3 regions of the Cupriavidus sp. F041 genome follow, and region 2 is predicted to be linked to each of the others. Evidence: riboswitches for the same ligand, from Rfam matches in the RefSeq annotation. Region 2 holds a riboswitch; each other region holds the start of a gene.

Region 1 (6,196 bases), on a different contig from region 2:
CGGCCATCCCGGCGGTGCGCGGCACGTCGGCGCCAAGCTCGGGATGCGCGTGGATGCGGTGCCGCAGTTCGGCGAAGCGCGCCGCGGATTCGTTCAGGGCGGACGGGACATTGCCTGGGGTCTGGGTCATGACAGTACGATCCTGGATGTGCTGTGGAATAGGGAAAGAGGGGAAGACGATCCTGGCGCGCGTCAGTCGCGGCCCGGGTGGCTGGGGAACATGGCCAGCGCGCTCAGGCTGATGCAGGCAGAGGCAAACAGGTACCAGGCCGGCGCCATGTTGCTGCCGGTGGCGGCGATCAGCCAGGTGACGATCAGCGGGGCGAAGCCGCCGAACACGGTCACGCCAAGGCTGTACATCACCGACATGCCGGTGGCGCGATGGTGGCGCGGCAGCGCCTCCATCATCAGCGCGGCGCCGGCGCCGCTGCTGACCGACATCAGCGCCACGGCGCCGCCGATCAGCGCCATGGTGAGCGGCAGGCCCGGCCCCGACGAGAGCAGCATGAAGTTGGGGTACACCAGCGCCAGCGATGCCAGCCCGCCGGCAAACAGCAGGGGCTTGCGGCGCGGCAGCCGGTCGGCCAGCAGGCCGGACAAGGGCGCTACCACCAGCATGGCGAGGCCGGCCATGCAGGCCGCCAGGAACGCGGTGACGGGCGGCATGTGCAGCGTGTTCACCAGGTAGGTGGGCATGTAGAACACCATGATGTACATCGACGAAGTAGAGCCGGTCATCAGCAGCATGCCCAGCAGCAGCGTGCGGCCATGCTCGCGGAACACCGCGCCGATGCCGCCGTGTTGCCCGCCCTCATGCGTTTCCTGCAGATTGCGGCGGATATACATGCCCACGGGCGCGATCAGCAGACCTAGCAGGAACGGCAGGCGCCAGCCCCAGTCATGCATGGCTTCCGGGCTGAGCAGGGCCGATACCGCAGCACCTGTCAGCGCGCCCAGCAGCGCGGCGCCGCCTTGGGTGGCGGCCTGCCAGCTAACCAGGAAGCAGCGGTTGCGCTTGCTTGCCGACTCCAGCAGCAACGCGGATGCCGCGCCGACCTCGCCGCCCGCCGACAAGCCTTGCAGCAAGCGGCCGAGCACGACCAGCACGGTCGCTGTCACGCCGATGCTGGCGTGGGTCGGCGTGAACGCGATCAGCGCCGTGCCCGCGGTCATCAGCGCAATGGTGAGCGTGAGCGCGGTCTTGCGCCCGCGCCGGTCGGCCAGGCTACCGATCAGCACCGCGCCGAGCGGACGCATCACGAAGCCGGCGCCAAACGTGGCAAAGGACAGCAACAGCGAAGCCAGCGGGCTGCTCGACGGAAAGAACAACTTCCCGATGGTGGCGGCGAAGAAGCTGTAGACGGTGAAGTCGTAGATCTCCAGCCCGTTGCCGATCGCGGCGGCGACGATGGCGCAGTGCGAATGCGGGCGGGCCGCGGTGGGGGCGGCGGCGGATGCCGTGCCGGCGGGGCTGGATAGCGCGGTAGGCGCGTGTGTCATGCTTTCCTCCTCGGGTGGGATTGGCTCGGGACGGTTGCGGCGCGGCGCCGTCTCTAGTGGTGTGCTGGCATGGTAAGAGCGAGGCGCCGGATAAGCACTTCGCTTTTTTTCATGGGTATGAGAATCTGGAATAGGCGGGAATAGGCGGGCATGGGCGCCAGCCATCGGGAATGGCGGGCGATGCTCAAAGGGGGGAGGGGTGCCGCGCAAGCCGGCGGGGGGGCAGCTTACGCGCGTCCATGCAACGGCGCAGGCGCAGGCCAGTTCAGGGGGCGGCCGCGCCGCCCAGCGCCGGGGAGTCACCGGAAAGCGCTTCCAGCATGGCATCGTGCAGGCGAGCCGCGGCCCAGGTCAGCACGTGCCGGTCGCGCGTGACCAGGGAGATGGTGCGCTCGGGCACCGGCTCTTCCACCTCGATGAAGTCCATATTGTCCGTGACGAACTTGCTGCCGCGCGATTCGCTGGAAAGCAGGATCAGGGTATCCGCCTTCCAGCACAGTTCCAGTGCCAGTCCCATGGAGGTGCACTCGATCACCCGCGCGGGGGGCGCCAGGCCATTGCCCGCGAACAATTGATGAAAGGGCGAACTGGTGTCGGAGAGCGGGTCCAGCACCAGCCAGTCGGCCTGCTGCAGCAAGCGCACCGAGCGGGCCGCGCGCAGCGGATGCCCGCGCCGCGCGGCAATGATGGTCGGCAGGCGGCAGGCCTGGGTGCAATCCAGTCCGCGGTCTGCCGGCAGCAATTGGGATGTCACCGCAAAGTCCATGGTGCCCTCGCGCAGGTGCTCCAGCAACTGCGTCGGTCGCATCTCCTGCACGCGCAGGCGGGCGTTGGGAAACTCGCGCCGGAAGGTGCTCAGGCAGGCCGCCATCGGCCGCATCACCGCCGTGACCGGCGTCACGCCAACCGTGATCTCGCTGACCACGCTGCCCATCATGTCTTCCAGGTCCTCGCGCGCGCGCCGCACGTTCTCGCTGATCAGCCGGGCATGCGTGACCATCCGCTGGCCATGGGGGGTGAGGCGCACGCCCCTGCTCGAACGCACGAACAAGGTGGCGCCGACGCTGCTCTCCAGTTCCTTGATGGCCTTGCTCAGCGCGGGCTGCGTCAGGTGAAGGATGCGCGAGGCTTCCTGGATGCTGCCGGTGTCAGCGATGGCGGCCAGGGCACGCAACTGGTTAAGCTTCATGGGGAGCCTGCGGGGTCGTGGACGCACATGGTAACGGCAAAGCGCCCGGCGCAGGTGGCCGGGCGCAGGGCGCAGTAACGAGCGCCGCAGTTCGCGCTCAGTGGGCCGTTACGCCGGCCGGACTTGCCGCCACGGAAAGCGCCCGTGGGCCCTTGTGCACCGGCAGCTCGCCGCTGAAGGCAAAGTCCACTTCCGGCACATAACCGCTGATGATGTCGGCAATGGCGCGGCCCGAGCCGCAGCCGTGCGTCCAGCCCAGCGTGCCGTGGCCGGTGTTGAGGTAGAGGCCGTCGATCCCGCTGGCACCGATATACGGCACGTTGCCCGGCGTGGCGGGGCGCAGGCCAGTCCAGAAGCGAGCGAGTTCAGGACGGCTCATGCCCGGGAACACGTCCAGCGTGCGTTTGACGATGGCATCGCAGCGCACCGGGTTCAGGTCCATCGCATAGCCATTGAGTTCGGCGGTGCCCGCCACGCGCAGGCGGTCGCCAAAGCGCGAGAACACCAGCTTGTACTCGTCGTCGGTCAGGCTCACGCTGGGCGCGCGCGCGGGGTCGAGCACCGGCAGCGTCACCGAGTAGCCCTTGGCGGGATAGATATCCAGCTTCACCCCCAGCGGGCGCGCCAGCATCGGGCTGAAGCTGCCCAGCGCAAGCACATAGGCATCGGCGCTTTCGATCTGGTAGCCGCCGGTTTCATCGGCGATCTCCACGCCGCGCATCCTGCCGCCATCGGCATGCAGGCGCTGCACCCGTACGCCGTAGCGGAAGCGCACGCCAAGCGCCTCGCACTTGGCCGCCAGCTCGGTGGTGAAGCGGTGCACGTCGCCGGATTCGTCCTCGCTGGTATAGGTGGCGCCAGCCAGGCGCGGCGCGATATTGGCCAGCGCCGGTTCCAGGCGTACGACTTCGTCGGGCCCGATCACGCGGCGCTCGCAGCCCAGTTCGCGCATGATGCGCGCCGGCTCGATGGCCGCGTCGAACTCCTTCTGGCTGGTGTAGAAATGCAGGATGCCGCGCGTCAGGTGGTCATACTCGATGCCGGTTTCCTCGCGCAGGGCCTGCAGGCTGGCGCGGCTGTACGTGCCCAGGTTCAGCAACTGGATCATATTGTGGGTGGAGCGCTTAGCCGTGCACTCGCGCAGGAACTTCAGGCCCCATGACCATTGCGCCGGGTCGGCGCGCAGGCGGAACAGCAGGGGCGCATCCTCCCGGCCCAGCCAGCGCAGCATCTTCAGCGGCGCGGCCGGGTTGGCCCATGGCTCGGCATGGCTGACCGAGATCTGGCCGCCGTTGCCAAAACTGGTTTCCCGGGCGGCGCCCGCATTGCGCTCCAGCACCACCACCTCATGCCCGGCCTTGGCCAGGTACCACGCAGAAGCGACGCCGATCACGCCGGCTCCCATCACGATGACTTTCATTCTTCAGGCTCCGGACAGCAAAAAGGGGCAGACAGGCCATCTGGCCTGTCTGCCCCCACTGTCCTTTTGCCTGAGAGATTCGCCGCACCCACCACGGGTGCCGGCTTGCCCCTTCGGCGGCCGCATGCCGCGCCACGCTTGGTGGTCCGGTCCGGCGCTCTCCAGTTTTATCGGTTTCCAGTCTTCTGCACCTGAGCGTTTCAGGGGTACGCCTTCGGTAGAAACGCCCAACCTGATATGACGGGGGGCGCCTCGTTCTCCTGGAAGCCGCACCATAGCACGCGTGGCGGGGAGACTGCAAGGGCAGTATAGGTAGCGGGCGTCGGGCCCGCCCGCCGATGTAGCAGCGTTTTGTAGCATCTCCTTCTGGAGTCGCCGATTCTTAAACGTTTGAAGTAGCCGCGCGCCGTACCGCTGGAGGAAATCCGGGCATCCGCCCGGCAAGTTGCGCGAGTGCGTCATATCGGACTCACGGAGCTAATCGCACTGACATGGTTCCCCAGCCTCGTAAGGAAACTAAAAGGAGCGTATCCGCAGGTCACGCTCCAACCCGACGTGGACCTTTCGGCTTCATTGCGCGACAAGAAAAGGCCAGGAATTGCTTGAGCTTTGCGAAAGCTGAATCGCCTGGAAGAAATCCAGAAGGGCAGTATCACACTCGATGGGCAAGATATTCACGCGCCATCACTGAACATCAATAAATTCCGCAGCCACGTTGGCTTTGTTTTTCAGCAGTTCAATCTCTTCCCGCATTTGTCCGTGAGCGAGAACATCTGTCTCGCACCGACAAAGGTCGCGTCGAAGAGCAAGAGTGAGCCGAAGCAAAAGGCGCTCGCGCTGCTCGAACGCGTCGGTCTTGGCCACAAGGCTGAAGCGTATCCTCAGCAGCTCTCCAGTGGGCAGCAACAGCGGGTCGCCATCGCACGCGCGTTGGCGATGGACCCACCCGTCATGCTGTTTGATGAGCCTACGAGTGCGCCGGACCCGGAGATGGCGGGAGAGGTGCTGAACGTCATGAAAGGCTTGGCTAAGGACGGCATGACAATGGTCTGTGTCACCCACGAGATGAACTTCGCCCGAGAAGTCGCAGACCGCGTCTGGTTCATGGACCGGGGTGCCATTCTCGAAGAGGCGGCTCCGTCAGCATTCTTCTCGTCGCCGCAACATCCCAGAGCGAAAGCGTTCCTTTCCGACCGCCGTTCGCACTAACTGGCATCCGCCGCGGAACGGATATTCTGAAGGCCATTGCCCTCGGTGCCAAGTTCGTATTCGTCGGCCGGCCATTCGCATACGCAGCCGCCATTGCCGGTGAGGCCGGCGTCACCCACGCCATTGAGTTGCTGAAGGCGGAAGTCTCGCGGGACATGGCAATGCTTGGCATCAATTCCCTTTCCCAACTGGACGCGACGGAGTCGCCTTACCACCATCGCTTACTGCCCGGGCGACGATAAAGAAAGCGAACTGACTCAGGTCCAGTCGGTCAGCGCCAGAACGTCAGCGCCCCTGTCGAGAATCGCGGCCCGCTGCAGCAAGTCGCTAGGGTCGCAGAGCCCAACACAAGTGCCGGCAAGGGTCATCCTTGCCTGAGCAGTTGCGCGCAGGCTTGCCGCTTCGTGGCGCAGGGCCTTGATGCCGGCCGAGACAGTCCAGCGAGTCCTTCTCCCACTGCGAGCGCCGGCTAGCGACGCGTCGTTCGTGACCACGGGAGAAGCGAGAGCTTGATGCATATTGACCTTCAAATTTTTCTATGCCTCGTTTCGCTTGGCGGTATCTCGCGAACGGGCGTTCTTTTTTGTTTTGGCAAACATGCCAGAGTCTTGCTGGCCACTAGCGGCGATGAACTCGCCGATGACGTTGCAAATAACCGCTCGCGTATTTAACTGGACCTAGATGACAATTTGGAGTCAGGTGAGTGCCGAAAAAGACGGATATCAGTGGGGCGCGGGTTAACCTTAGCGCTGTGTCATGGCGACTTGCCGACCACCTACCATGCCATGGGTGGTGAGGGTCACAATGGCCAAGAGATAAGCCGGAAAAATCTATTTAATTCTCAGATTAAGAATTTTTAATTCTGCATGGACTCGCGA
Region 2 (6,196 bases):
GTCGTGGTGGATACCGACCGCGGCTGCGCGCCGGTGGCCGGCGCGCTGGCCAGCATCTGGCACTGCGATGCCGGCGGCAGCTATAGCGGCTATGACCAGGCCGGCATGCCGCCGCCCCCCGGTGCGCGGGGAGACCGTATACCACCGCCCGCGGGTGGCGCCGGGCCAGGGCGGGAAGAAGGCGGCATGCACGCTGCGCCCACCAGCGCCGCTCGTTTCCTGCGGGGCGTGCAACCCACCGGAGCCGATGGCAGTGCGCAGTTCCTGACGATCTACCCCGGCTGGTACGCGCCGCGCGCGGTGCATATCCATCTGAAGATCCATGTGGGCAAGGAGGAGGTGCTGACCTCCCAGATGTTCTTTGACGAGGAGGTGAACCGCGAAGTGCTCCTCGGCCACCCCGCTTATCGCGCTCGCGGCGCCTCGCCGTACCGGAACAGCCAGGACCCGATTGCCGGCGCGCATCCCGGCCTGGTGCGGGTGCGCCGCTTGCAGGATGCGGCCGGCACGCTGGAGGGTGAGTTCACGATAGGTATCGCGCGAACCTGAGGCAGCCCCGGTCCTGCCCATCAAAAAAACGCCCCCGGACACTCAAGTACGGAGGCGCGTAACAGGGAAGAAGTCGGGCATCACGGCCCGGCCACCCCGCTCCGAAGGGACGAAGCAGTGCGGCGCCCGGACCAGAACGACAGCCCAGGCACGATCAATGGTAATGAGGCATCAGGCCGGGGTCTTGTCCCGCTTGTAGGGCAATGTATCGGCTGTGTAGGTTCGGGCTTTGTACGTCCGGCGCCGGCTACGCTGCGGTCTTGCCGGGCGTGCCCAGCAACGCCTTGAGTCCGGCCAGGCGGTCTTTCGGACTCATGGCCGGGGTCTCGTCCTTGATCTCGGGCGCTTCCTCTAGCTTCATCTCGCCGATAAACCGCGAGGGCTGGCATGAGTAGGTGTCGCGCGCGCGCTTGCGCTTCTTGCACCAGCTGATATGCAGGCTGCGCTGGGCGCGGGTGATGCCCACATACATCAGCCGGCGCTCCTCTTCGATCTTCTCGTCGGTCATGTCCTCGTCTTCGCGGCAGTGCGGCAGGATGCCCTCTTCCACGCCGACCAGGAACACGTGCGGATACTCCAGCCCCTTGGAGGCGTGCAGCGTGGACAGGCGCACGGCGTCGGGATCTTCCTCGCGGCCTTCAAGCATGCTCATCAGCGCCACCGTCTGCGTCAGCTCCAGCAGGTTCTTGCCTTCATCGCCAAAGCCGTCGGCGGTGTCGAAGCCGGTGGCTTCGCCCTCACCCGTGGCCTCGGGCTTGGTGCCTTTGCGCTTGAGCCAGTCGAGGAATTCCAGCGTGTTGGTCCAGCGCGATTGCGCCTGGCGTTCGTCGAACGTGTCGTAGAGGTAGGCTTCGTAGTGGATGCCTTCCATCAGGTCGTCCAGCACTTCGGTAGCGGGGTCGCTGGCCGCGCGCCCGGCCAGCCGCACCATCGCCTCGCAGAACACGCGCAGCGGCTCCAGCTGGCGCGGCTGCAGCTTGCCCTCGATGCCGCCCATCATGGCCGCCTCGAACAGCGAGACCTTGGCCTGGCCGGCGAAGGTGCCCAGTACTTCCAGCGTGGTGTTGCCCACGCCACGTTTGGGCGTGGTGATCGCGCGGATGAAGGCGGGATCGTCATCCGGGTTGGCGATCAGGCGCAGGTAGGCGCAGATATCCTTGATCTCGGCCTTGTCGAAAAAGCTCTGCCCGCCCGACAGCACATAGGGAATGCGCTCGCGGCGCAGGATCTGCTCGAACAGGCGTGCCTGGTGGTTGCCGCGGTACAGGATGGCGTAGTCGCGGAACTGCGCGCGCCGCTCGAACTTGTGCGCCGACAGGCGGAACACCACGGATTCCGCCTCGTGCTCCTCATCGTTCATCGGGTTGATGGCGATGGGGTCGCCCATGCCGTGCTCGCTCCACAGCTTCTTGTCGAACAGCTTGGGATTGTTGGAGATGACCGAGTTGGCCGCTTCCAGGATGCGCACGGTGGAGCGGTAATTCTGCTCCAGCTTGACCACCTTCAGGTCGGGGAAATCGGTCTGCAGCAGCTTCAGGTTGTCCAGCGTGGCGCCGCGCCAGCCATAGATGGCCTGGTCGTCGTCGCCCACCGCGGTGAAGGCCGGCGCGCGCAGGTGCGAGCCGCCGGCGAGCTGCTTGAGCAACTGGTACTGGCAGGCGTTGGTGTCCTGGTACTCGTCCACCAGGAAGTAGCGCAGCCGGTTCTGCCAGCGCATGCGCACCTCTTCGTTGCGCGCGAACAGCTCGGCCGGCAGGCGGATCAGGTCGTCGAAATCCACCGCCTGGTAGGCGTGCAGCGTGGCCACGTAGTTGCGGTAGATCAGCGCCGCCTGATGATCGTCGGGATTCTCGGCCTGGGCGATGGCGGTCTCGGGATCGACCATGCCGTTCTTCCACAGCGAGATGGTGCTCTGCACGTTGCGGATCAGCTTCTTGTCGGTGCTGGCGAGCTGCTCCTGCACCATGCCGAAGCAATCGTCCGAATCCATGATGGAGAAGCGCGGCTTCAGGCCTACGTGTTCGGCCTCGGCGCGCAGGATCTGCACGCCCAGCGAGTGGAAGGTGCTGACGGTGATCTGCTTGATCGGAATCCGCTTGCCCTCGCGCGTGGTCTTGCCTTCCATCAGCTTGGCAATACGCTCCTGCATCTCCTTGGCGGCCTTGTTGGTAAAGGTCACCGCGGCGATGTGCTTGGGCTGGAAGCCCTTGTCCTCGATCAGGTGGGCGATCTTCTGCGTGATCACCCGGGTCTTGCCCGAACCGGCGCCGGCCAGGACGAGGCAGGGGCCGTCGAGATAGCGGACGGCTTCGGATTGGGCAGGATTGAGTCCGTGGGTCATGCGAGGCGGGGGTGACGGATGCGCAACGCGGCATGCGCGATTGCTGGGCGGAGGCTGGATGTTAACACGCGGCATTGGCCCCGCCCCAAGTAGGAAGTGGCCATCACGGAGCCGGTAACACTTCGTAAGCCCGGGAGCCGCGAACCTCCTGGCCCGTCTAATTTTTATGTCCGGCACGAGTATGCCCCGTGCGGGATGCACTTCACGATACGTTGGAGGGAATCATGAACACCCTGCATTCCTTAAGCAAGGCGGTCCTGATCGGTATCGCGGTAGCCAGCATGGCGGGTTGCGCCGATATGACGCCAAAGCAGCGCAATACGGCGATCGGTGCTGGCGTCGGTGCAGTAGGCGGTGCCGTGCTGACTGGCGGTGACGCACTAGGCACCCTGGGCGGCGCCGCCGTAGGCGGTGTGATCGGTAACGTCACGACCGACAATCATCACAGGCGGTAGTGCGCCGCAGCAGGATGGCGGCCCCAGCCGGATGCGTTGACAAAGCCAGGACGCTCCCGTAAATTGCGCGCATCCGACCGGGAGAGCGCGCGAAGCTTGCGCCGCCGAAGGGGTATCACCCGAAAACTCTCAGGCACCATGGACTGGTCGGATCGGCTTGCAACATGCACACGATGCAAGCCGTACTCTGGAGAGCGGCACCCGCCATTTGCTTGATGAATGGTGAGCGTGCCCACCGAAGGGGCGCGCAAGGCCTGGGTCCTGGTTTAACGGGGCCGCCTTGTAATCTCTCAGGTATCGAGGACAGAGGGGTCATCCGCCGCAGCGGATCTGGCAGCGCTATTGCGCGCCGAATCCTGCGGCGGATGGCCCTTTTTTCGTTTTCGAACCGAGATTAGCCTTCCCCCGAGGATTCCATGACGCTCCAGGCCACGCCCCTCAACGCTATCCACCGCGCCCTCGGCGCCCGCATGGTCGACTTCGGCGGCTGGGACATGCCGGTCAACTACGGCTCCCAGATCGAGGAACACCACGCCGTGCGCACGGACGCCGGCATGTTCGACGTCTCCCACATGTGCGTGGTCGATCTCAATGGCGAGCATGTGCGTGCCTTCCTGCGCGGCCTGCTAGCCAACAATGTGGACAAGTTGCAAACGCCGGGCAAGGCGCTGTACTCCTGCATGCTCGACGAAAAGGGCGGCGTCATCGACGACCTGATTGTCTACTTCTTCGCCGAGGACCACTTCCGCCTGGTTGTGAACGCCGGCACCGCCAACAACGATATCGAATGGATCGCCGCACGCAACGCCGCCACCAATAGCGGCGTGAGCATCACGCCGCGCCGCCACGACAACGCGCCCGACGGCGTGGCCCCGCTGGCCATCGTCGCCGTGCAGGGCCCGAACGCCCGCGCCAAGGTGTGGAGCGCCTTTCCCTCGACGCAGCCCAGCGAATCCCTGAAGCCGTTCAACGCCGTGGTGGTGCAGGATCCGGCGCTCGGCGAAGTCATGGTGGCGCGCACCGGCTATACCGGCGAAGACGGTTTCGAACTGGTGGTGCCGGCCGAGAACGTGGCCGGCCTGTGGGAAAAGCTGATCGCCGCCGGCGTGCGCCCGGCCGGCCTGGGCGCGCGCGACACGCTTCGCCTGGAAGCGGGCATGAACCTGTACGGCCAGGACATGGATATCCACACCTCGCCGCTCAACGCGGGCCTGGCCTGGACCGTGGACCTGCAAAGCGAACGCGATTTCACCGGCAAGGCGGCGCTGGTCGCCGGCGGCCAGACCCAGCAGTTCGTCGGGCTGATCCTGCGCGAAAAAGGCGGCGTGCTGCGCGCCCACCAGAAGGTGATCACCCCCGCCGGCGACGGCGAGATCACCAGCGGCACCTTCAGCCCCTCGCTGTCCCAATCCATCGCTTTTGCCCGCCTGCCGCGCGACGTTGCCATCGGCGCCGAGGTTCAGGTCGAGATCCGCGACCGCAAACTCGCCGCGACTGTGGTTAAACTGCCGTTTGTGCGCAATGGCAAGGCACTCGTGAGTTGAACGCTCGCACCCGGTCACAGCGCGCCCGCCGGCGGTTACCCATCGATCATCGTGTATCGGAAGCTCCGCCCGGCTGGCGCTGAATAACAAATTGAATCTGGAGCAATCCCATGAATTTCCCCGCCGACCTGAAATACACCGAGTCCCATGAATGGGTGCGCGTCGAAGCCGACGGCACGCTGACCATCGGCATCACCGACCACGCGCAGGACGCGCTGGGCGACATCGTCTTCCTGGAACTGCCGGAAGTGGGCAAGTCGGTCGGTGCCGGCGACGCGCTGGCCGTGGTGGAATCGGTCAAGGCCGCGTCCGACATCTACGCCCCGGTGGCCGGCGAAGTGATCGCCGTCAACGATGCCGCCGCCGCCTCGCCCGAGAGCGTCAATGCCGACGCCTTCGACGCCTGGCTGTTCAAGCTCAAGCCGGCCAACAGCGATGACGTGAACGGCCTGATGTCGGCCGACGCCTACAAGGCCAACGTCGGCGCCTGATGCCAGATCGTCATTCCCGCGCCACGGGAATGACGGACAAAGACTGTCCGCGACGCGGCCGGGCCGACCACCCGCCGCACCGCTCCCACGAGATCCTTGCCATGAACGCCCCCCTGCCCATGACTGCCGCCCAAGTTGCCCGGCCCACGCTGGCCGAACTGGAGGCGCGCGACGCCTTCGCCTCCCGCCATATCGGCCCCGATGCCGCCGAGCAACAGCACATGCTCAAGGTGCTCGGCTATGACAGCCGCGCCGCGCTGATCGACGCCGTCATCCCCGCCGCCATCCGCCGCCGCGACGGCATGCCGCTGGGCGAGTTCACCGAGCCGCTGACCGAGGAAGCGGCGCTGGCCAGGCTGCGCGGGCTGGCGAACAAGAACAAGGTACTCAAGAGCTTTATCGGCCAGGGTTACTACAACACCCTGACGCCGGGCGTGATCCTGCGCAATATCTTCGAGAACCCGGCCTGGTACACCGCCTACACGCCCTACCAGCCCGAGATCTCGCAAGGCCGCCTGGAAGCCATGCTGAACTTCCAGCAGATGGTGACCGACCTGACCGGCCTGGATATCGCCAATGCGTCCATGCTGGACGAAGGCACCGCGGCCGCCGAGGCCATGACGCTGCTGCAGCGCGTCAACAAGCACGCTTCCAATACCTTCTACGTGGCCGACGACGTGCTGCCGCAAACGCTGGAAGTGGTACGCACCCGCGCCCTGCCGCTGGGCATCGAGGTCAAGGTAGGCCCCGCTTCGGAAGCCGCCGGCGCCCATGCCTTCGGCGTGCTGTTGCAGTATCCCGGCGTCAATGGCGATG
Region 3 (6,196 bases), on a different contig from region 2:
AAACGCTGCCGCCCCCGATGAAGAATCCCTGGGCAGAGCCGAGGGTTATCCAGCGGCTCGCAGCCTGAAGCAAGCCTACACGGAACCCTATCTCGTCGGTTCGTTCAGCGCTATGGACAGCTTCAATCCGTCCTGTGCGCTCGCCCCGGCAGACGATCCGCTGGTGCTGAAGAAGGCTGCCATCGAGACGCCGTTCAATTACCGCTTTCATGGCCGCCAGCTGACCCCTGGATGACTAAATGCAGCGACAGCGTGCAACCGGACTTCTGGTCGTGAAGGACGGCGAGATTGTCGCGGAACGCTACAACTACATGCGCAGCGCTGACATGCGGATGCTCTCCAACTCGATGGCCAAGACGATTACCGCGCTGGCCATCGTCAAGGCGCAGGAAGAAGGCTTCATCCGCTCCCTTGATGACACCGCCGAGACCTACGTACCCCAACTCAAGGACACGCTGTACGGACAGACCCGGATCGTGAATCTGATGCGCATGTCCTCAGGCGCCCGGTATATCGAGGACTACTCGGGGCAGGACGATCGGGCCAGGTTCAACGAAGCCGTGCGCCGGGTCGGTGTTGCCCAGGCCGCTCGACTGATCACGGCACGCAGCGAACCCGAAGGGCAGCGCTTCAACTATGCCGGGGCCCAGACCCAAATCCTGGGGCTGGTGGTGCGCGGTGCCACGAACCGCACGCTCTGCGACTACGTCGATGAGAAGCTATGGAAGCCGATAGGGGCCCAAGCGCTGGCGACCTGGCTGGTGAACCCGGTCGACCAGGAGGAATTCGCGCAAGGCGCCTTCAATGCCACGCTGCACGACTACGCTCGCCTGGGCCTGATGATGGCGACGGATGGCCTGGTGAGGGGCACCGCCGTGGTATCACGCGACCACCTGCTCGCGATGACGGATGCGGCACGGCAACCCGAAGCATTTCGGCCAGGGAACATGCGGTACCACGGCAGCACCTACTACGGTTATGGCCTGCAAACCTGGATCCTGCCCGGCAGTCACCGCCGGTTTGCCCTCTTGGGTGTCTACGGGCAGGCCATCTTCGTAGATCCCGCATTGAACCTGGTGGTGGTGCATACCGCCGTCGGCAAGGATGCCTCGGGCGACGCGAGCGGCGCCCACCTTGGTGCGGAACGCGACGCGCTGCCGCGTGGCATCGTATCGACCTATGGCGACTGGTAGGAGCATGTAGCTCACTCACGGATCCGGGGAACAGGCGGCGGCGCCAGGGCGGGATACCTGCCTTGGCGCGACCCTACTCAGGGCGTTCCCGATCCCGCGCGCCAGGTCTGCGCGATATTCAGAGGGCCTACGAACGCGCGCGTCACTTGTCTTGCAGTACCGGCCTCCTACCCAACGGGATAGCTCTCGAAGATGGTCGTGCCGATCGCCGCCGCCGTTGCAGCAGACAACGTCCATCCAAGATGGCCGTGGCCCGTGTTGTAGAACACCCGTGGCGCCCGCCCCTTTGCCACGCGCGGCATCATGTCCGGCATCATCGGGCGAAGTCCCGCCCACGGCACTACGCGGGAGGTATCGATGCGGAAATTGCGCCGCGTCCATGACACGAGAGGCTCGATGCGATCGGCTCGGATGTCGCGATTTTGGCCATTGAATTCCGCGGTGCCTGCCACGCGGAACCTGTCCTTGCCGAGCCGGCTCGTCACGATCTTTGCGCTTTCGTCGAGCAGGCTGACCCACGGTGCGTTCGCCACGCTGTCGGCATCGTCCAGATGCACCGTGATGGAGTAGCCCTTGACCGGATAGACATTGATCCTGTCACCCAGCATGCCGGCAATATGCCGGCTGCCCACGCCGGCACAAACCACCAGCGCATCGCCGGCGATATCGAACGCTGCGCTCGCGTTTGCCGATGGCGACGCCGCGCCGTCCACCGCCTGCAGGCCGATACGCACGCCGCTGGCGGATAAGTCGATAGTTCGCACGTCCGTGCCTTGCAGGAAGCGCACGCCGCGCCGCTCGCAAGCGAGCGCCAGGCCGCGCGTGAACTTATGGATATCTCCGGTCGAATCGGATGGCGTGAAGAATCCGCCGAAGTAATCGCCTTGCAACGTTGGCTCGATTGCCCTGATCTCCTGCGGTGACACTGCAAAGCGTTCCAGTCCGCCTGCCACGAGTAGCGCGTTCGTCCTGCCCGCGGCCTCGAAAGCGGCCTTGTCGTGATAGAAGTGCAGGATGCCGCGGCGCTCCAGGTCGAACTGGATATTCTCCTGCTCGGCCATGGCAAAGAGATGCTGGCGGGCGGCAATGGCCAGCTTCGCCGTTTCGATGGTGTTCTCCCGATAATGCGCGATGTTCGATGCAAACTCGCCCATCCACGAGTATTTGTGCCACGACGGCTTCGGGTTCACCAGCAGCGGCGCGTTGCGTTTCAGCATCCACTTCAGGCCTTTGAGAATCGTTCCCGCGCTGTTCCAGACTTCCGCGTTGCAGGCGGAGAGCTGGCCGCCGTTGGCGAACGACGTCTCCATGGCGGGATAGAGATGGCGGTCGGCGACGGTCACCTCGTAACCGAGTTTCGACAGTGTGTAGGCGGTGGTGACGCCGGTAATGCCGGCGCCGATGACAATGATCTGAGACATGGCAGGGTCCTCTGTCAGGCAAAGCGATGGCCGAATCCTCGGCTTCCTACCCCATCTGTCCCGGTACCTGAGAGCTTTGGCATCGGCCGGTGACCGGTGCCGTCCCCTTCGGTGGGCATTCCTTGGAACGCCACTCTCCAGATTTTTAAATCGACGCCACAGTCCTTTTGCCTGAGAGTTTCCGGGGTGGTTGCTCCGTCGGCGCCGGTGATGGCACGCAGCCACCGCCGGTCTCTCCTGCGTCGTCTTGCAGCCGGCTTGCGTCCGCGCTGCCCGGGATCTCCGCTTATGCTTCAAGCTGCGATCCCTTGGCTTGCTTGCTCAGTCCGGTAACGCACCGCCCGAGGGCGTGCGGCTGGCCAGGATGGCAATCAGCGACACCACCGCGGCCCCGACCAGGTACCAGGCTGGCGCGAGCTTATTGCCCGTGGCGCTGATCAGCCAGGTCGCAACCAGGGGGGCGGTGCCGCCGAACAGGGCGTTCGCGCTGTTAAAACAGAGTGCAAATCCGCTATATCGCACACGGGTCGGGAAACTCTCCGACAGGAAGCACGGCAGCGTGCCGTCGTTGATGGTGAGAAAGGCGCCCAGCGCCACCTGGATCAGCAAGATGCCGACAATGCCGGCGCTCGACAATGAATGGAACAGCGGCACCGTGAAGAGCGCAAACAGGATACAGGCGGAAACCAGCATCGTCTTCCGCCCGAACCGGTCGGAAAGCAAGCCCATCACGAAAATCATCAGCACATAGCTGGCCAGCGATACGGTAGACACCAGGAAGGAAACCGAGTCGCTCATGCCGAGTTCCTTTGACAGGTACACAGGCATATAGCTGAGCAACAGGTAAAAGCCGACGGCGTTAAGGCAGGTCACGCCGAAGCCGACCAGCATGGTGCGGCGATGCGAGGTGAGCAGCTCGCGCAGCGGCGCCTGCGGTGCGTGATTGGCTTGCTCCATCGCGACGAACTTCGGCGTGTCCTCTAGTTGAAGACGGATGTAACGGCCAACCAGCCCAAAGGGGGCGGCCAGCAGGAACGGCACGCGCCAGCCCCATTCGAGCAACTGCCCGGAGGTCAGCACCGTATGCAGCCCGGCGACGAACAGCGATGCGAAGAGCAGGCCGGCGGCTTCAGCGGCGGGAATGACACTGGTGTAGAGCCCGCGCTTGCGGTTTGGGGCATATTCGGCAAGAAACGCCGAGGCGCCGGCGTATTCGCCAGAAGCCGAGAAACCCTGGACGAGCCGGATGACAAGCAGCAGTACCGGCGCCCACAGGCCCACCTGCCCATAAGTCGGCAGGAAGGCGATCAGGAAGGTAGAGCAGGACATGATCATGATCGACAGCGACAGCGTATTGCGCCGGCCGAACTTGTCGCCGAAATGCCCCCAGATCACCCCTCCGATCGGACGCACGACGAAGGACAGCGCGAATACGGCATAGGTAGCCATCAGGCTGGTGGTCGGGTCGCTCTTGGGAAAGAACACTACCGCGATGACCGTTGCAAGAAAGCCGTAGGCGGCGTAGTCGAACCATTCGATGAAGGTGCCGATAAAGCCCGCCGCGGTAGCGCGGCGCAGTACCTGCCTGGTGTCGGCATCCACAGGGCCGCTGCGGGCCTGGCTCGCTGGGTGTCCCGGGCGGTGCCTGCCGCTTGGTAACGGCTCCATGCCGCGCAAGGATTTTGTGTTGCTCATACGCTGTCTCCGAATTTTTTTGTCCTGGTCGCGCTACGTCTGTCCGGGCATGGGCCTTTGCCGCGTGCAACGGGGAAACCAGTCTTGTGATGTGTCTTGTGGTGTGTTTTGTGGGTCTGCTCTGTGAGTAATACAGGGGTGTTGAACTCCTTATGCAGGGCAAGAAGGCGCAGCGGTACGGCGGATCGCCGATCCTTCGACAAAAAAAGAATCCCGAGGCGGCTATGTCGTGCCTGCCAACGAGGCAGGCTAGCCAACTGGCGCTACCTGTCCTGCGGCAGTGGCACCTGGGCGCCGTTGCGGTAGGTGTAGATGGTGATCGGCGAATCCCGCAGGTCACGGCTGGGGTCGAAGCGATATCGGCCGGCCACTCCCTGCATATCGATGCCCGCCAGCGCGGCACGGTATTGCGCCGGCTCGACCGAGTTGGCTGCCTTCATCGCCTGGGCTACCAGCCTGAGGCCGTCATAGAGGGAGGCGCTGTAGGTGAGCGGATCTGTGTTGTAGCGCTTCCTGTAGTCGGTCTTGAATTGACGCCCCGGGCCGGTGTTCTCGAGCACGGGGCCACCCTGCGGGCAGTACACATGCTCGTCCACGGCATCGCCCCCCAGCCTGGCCAGTTCGATATTGCACATCGCATCGCCACCGAGCAGATAGGCGTTGGTCATGGCGAGCCGTTTCATCTGGCTGCGCAGCGGTCCGGCCTGCGAGTAGTAGCCACCATAGAAGATGCCGTCCACCTTCATGCCGCGTATCCGGGTCAGGATCGGGACGAAGTCCACGGCCTTGTCCGAGGTGAATTCGCGCGCAACGATCTCGATGCCTTCCGCCCTGGCCGCCTTGACGAACTCGTCCGCCACGCCCTGGCCATAGGCTGTCCGGTCGTCGATGACCGCGAAACGCCTGGCGCGCAGTTTGGCTGAAGCAAACTCGCCCATGCGCTTGCCAAGCTGGCTGTCATTGGCCGAGATCCGGAAGATATAGGTGTACCCGGACTGGGTGATTGCGGGGTTCGAAGCCACCGTCGCCATCACTATCCCGGCCTGGTCCAGCAAGCGGGAGATCGGGATGGCGACGCCCGAATTGAACGGCCCGAACACCACCTTCACTTCCCCGTCCACCAGGCGCTGGGCAACCGACATGCCGGTGCGCGGATCTGCCGCGTCGTCCTCGGAGACCAGGCTAAAGCGCACGGCTTTGCCGTTGACGACAACGCCTTGTGCATTCAGTTGATCGATGGCCATGCGCAGGCCGTTTTCATTGTCCTTGCCAATTGCGGCTTGCGGGCCGGACAGTGGGCCGGTCAGGCCGACCTTGACGACCTGCTGCTCCGCAGCCATGACGAAGGACGGCAACTGGCACGCCAGCACGCCGGCGGCCAGGCCAGTCCAGAAACGAGATTGACGAAACATTGCGGCTCCCCATTTTTGCCATTTCGCGCGACGCCGGTGAACAGCGCGCTGCGTGGCCATGTAACGACGACGGCATGCTTGATGATGGCGCGGCCCGTTTCGCGCTCAGCGCGCAGCGGCGCGCTTGACCTTGCGCTGATGCATCACCCGGCCGATCGTGTTAAGCAAAAGCTGCGCGGCGAGGATGGCGGTGGATCCCGTATGGTCGTAGTCGGGAGCGACTTCTACCAGGTCAATACCCACCACGTCGCCCTGCTCGGCCAGGCCAGCGAACAATTCAAGACCCTCGTAGTAAGTCAGCCCGCCATGGCTCGGGGTACCCGTGCCCGGCGCGATGGAGACGTCGAACCCGTCGATGTCGATAGTCAGGTAATAGCGTACGCCCTTCGGGATGCGGTCCAGCACACCCTGGATACCGAGCTTGCGAAGCTGGCGCACCGAGATGATGTCCGACCCCATCTCGCGCGCCTGGGCA

What was found. Region 2 has a riboswitch for glycine ahead of gcvT (glycine cleavage system aminomethyltransferase GcvT). Riboswitches for the same ligand answer to the same signal wherever they lie in the genome.
Region 1: another riboswitch for glycine. It lies ahead of ACZY0R_RS15985 (D-amino acid dehydrogenase); the one in region 2 lies ahead of gcvT (glycine cleavage system aminomethyltransferase GcvT).
Region 3: another riboswitch for glycine. It lies ahead of ACZY0R_RS10725 (D-amino acid dehydrogenase); the one in region 2 lies ahead of gcvT (glycine cleavage system aminomethyltransferase GcvT).

The regions. Positions count from the first base shown of each region.
Region 1 covers NZ_JBVASY010000001.1:3,470,924-3,477,119, forward strand. The annotation lists gene ACZY0R_RS15970 (M20 aminoacylase family protein) at 1-130, opposite strand, end outside; gene ACZY0R_RS15975 (MFS transporter) at 193-1,500, opposite strand; gene ACZY0R_RS15980 (LysR substrate-binding domain-containing protein) at 1,766-2,689, opposite strand; gene ACZY0R_RS15985 (D-amino acid dehydrogenase) at 2,787-4,109, opposite strand; glycine riboswitch at 4,158-4,284, opposite strand; gene ACZY0R_RS15990 (amino acid ABC transporter ATP-binding protein) at 4,719-5,318, shown strand; partial or broken gene ACZY0R_RS15995 (alpha-hydroxy-acid oxidizing protein) at 5,318-5,560, shown strand.
Region 2 covers NZ_JBVASY010000002.1:4,095,163-4,101,358, forward strand. The annotation lists gene ACZY0R_RS36260 (peptidase associated/transthyretin-like domain-containing protein) at 1-549, shown strand, start outside; gene ACZY0R_RS36265 (UvrD-helicase domain-containing protein) at 797-2,890, opposite strand; gene ACZY0R_RS36270 (YMGG-like glycine zipper-containing protein) at 3,115-3,345, shown strand; glycine riboswitch at 3,414-3,501, shown strand; glycine riboswitch at 3,523-3,662, shown strand; gene gcvT (glycine cleavage system aminomethyltransferase GcvT) at 3,762-4,889, shown strand; gene gcvH (glycine cleavage system protein GcvH) at 5,000-5,380, shown strand; gene gcvP (aminomethyl-transferring glycine dehydrogenase) at 5,482-6,196, shown strand, end outside.
Region 3 covers NZ_JBVASY010000001.1:2,342,244-2,348,439, forward strand. The annotation lists gene ACZY0R_RS10715 (hypothetical protein) at 1-235, shown strand, start outside; gene ACZY0R_RS10720 (serine hydrolase domain-containing protein) at 240-1,193, shown strand; gene ACZY0R_RS10725 (D-amino acid dehydrogenase) at 1,361-2,614, opposite strand; glycine riboswitch at 2,764-2,864, opposite strand; gene ACZY0R_RS10730 (MFS transporter) at 2,936-4,309, opposite strand; gene ACZY0R_RS10735 (branched-chain amino acid ABC transporter substrate-binding protein) at 4,573-5,721, opposite strand; gene speB (agmatinase) at 5,827-6,196, opposite strand, start outside.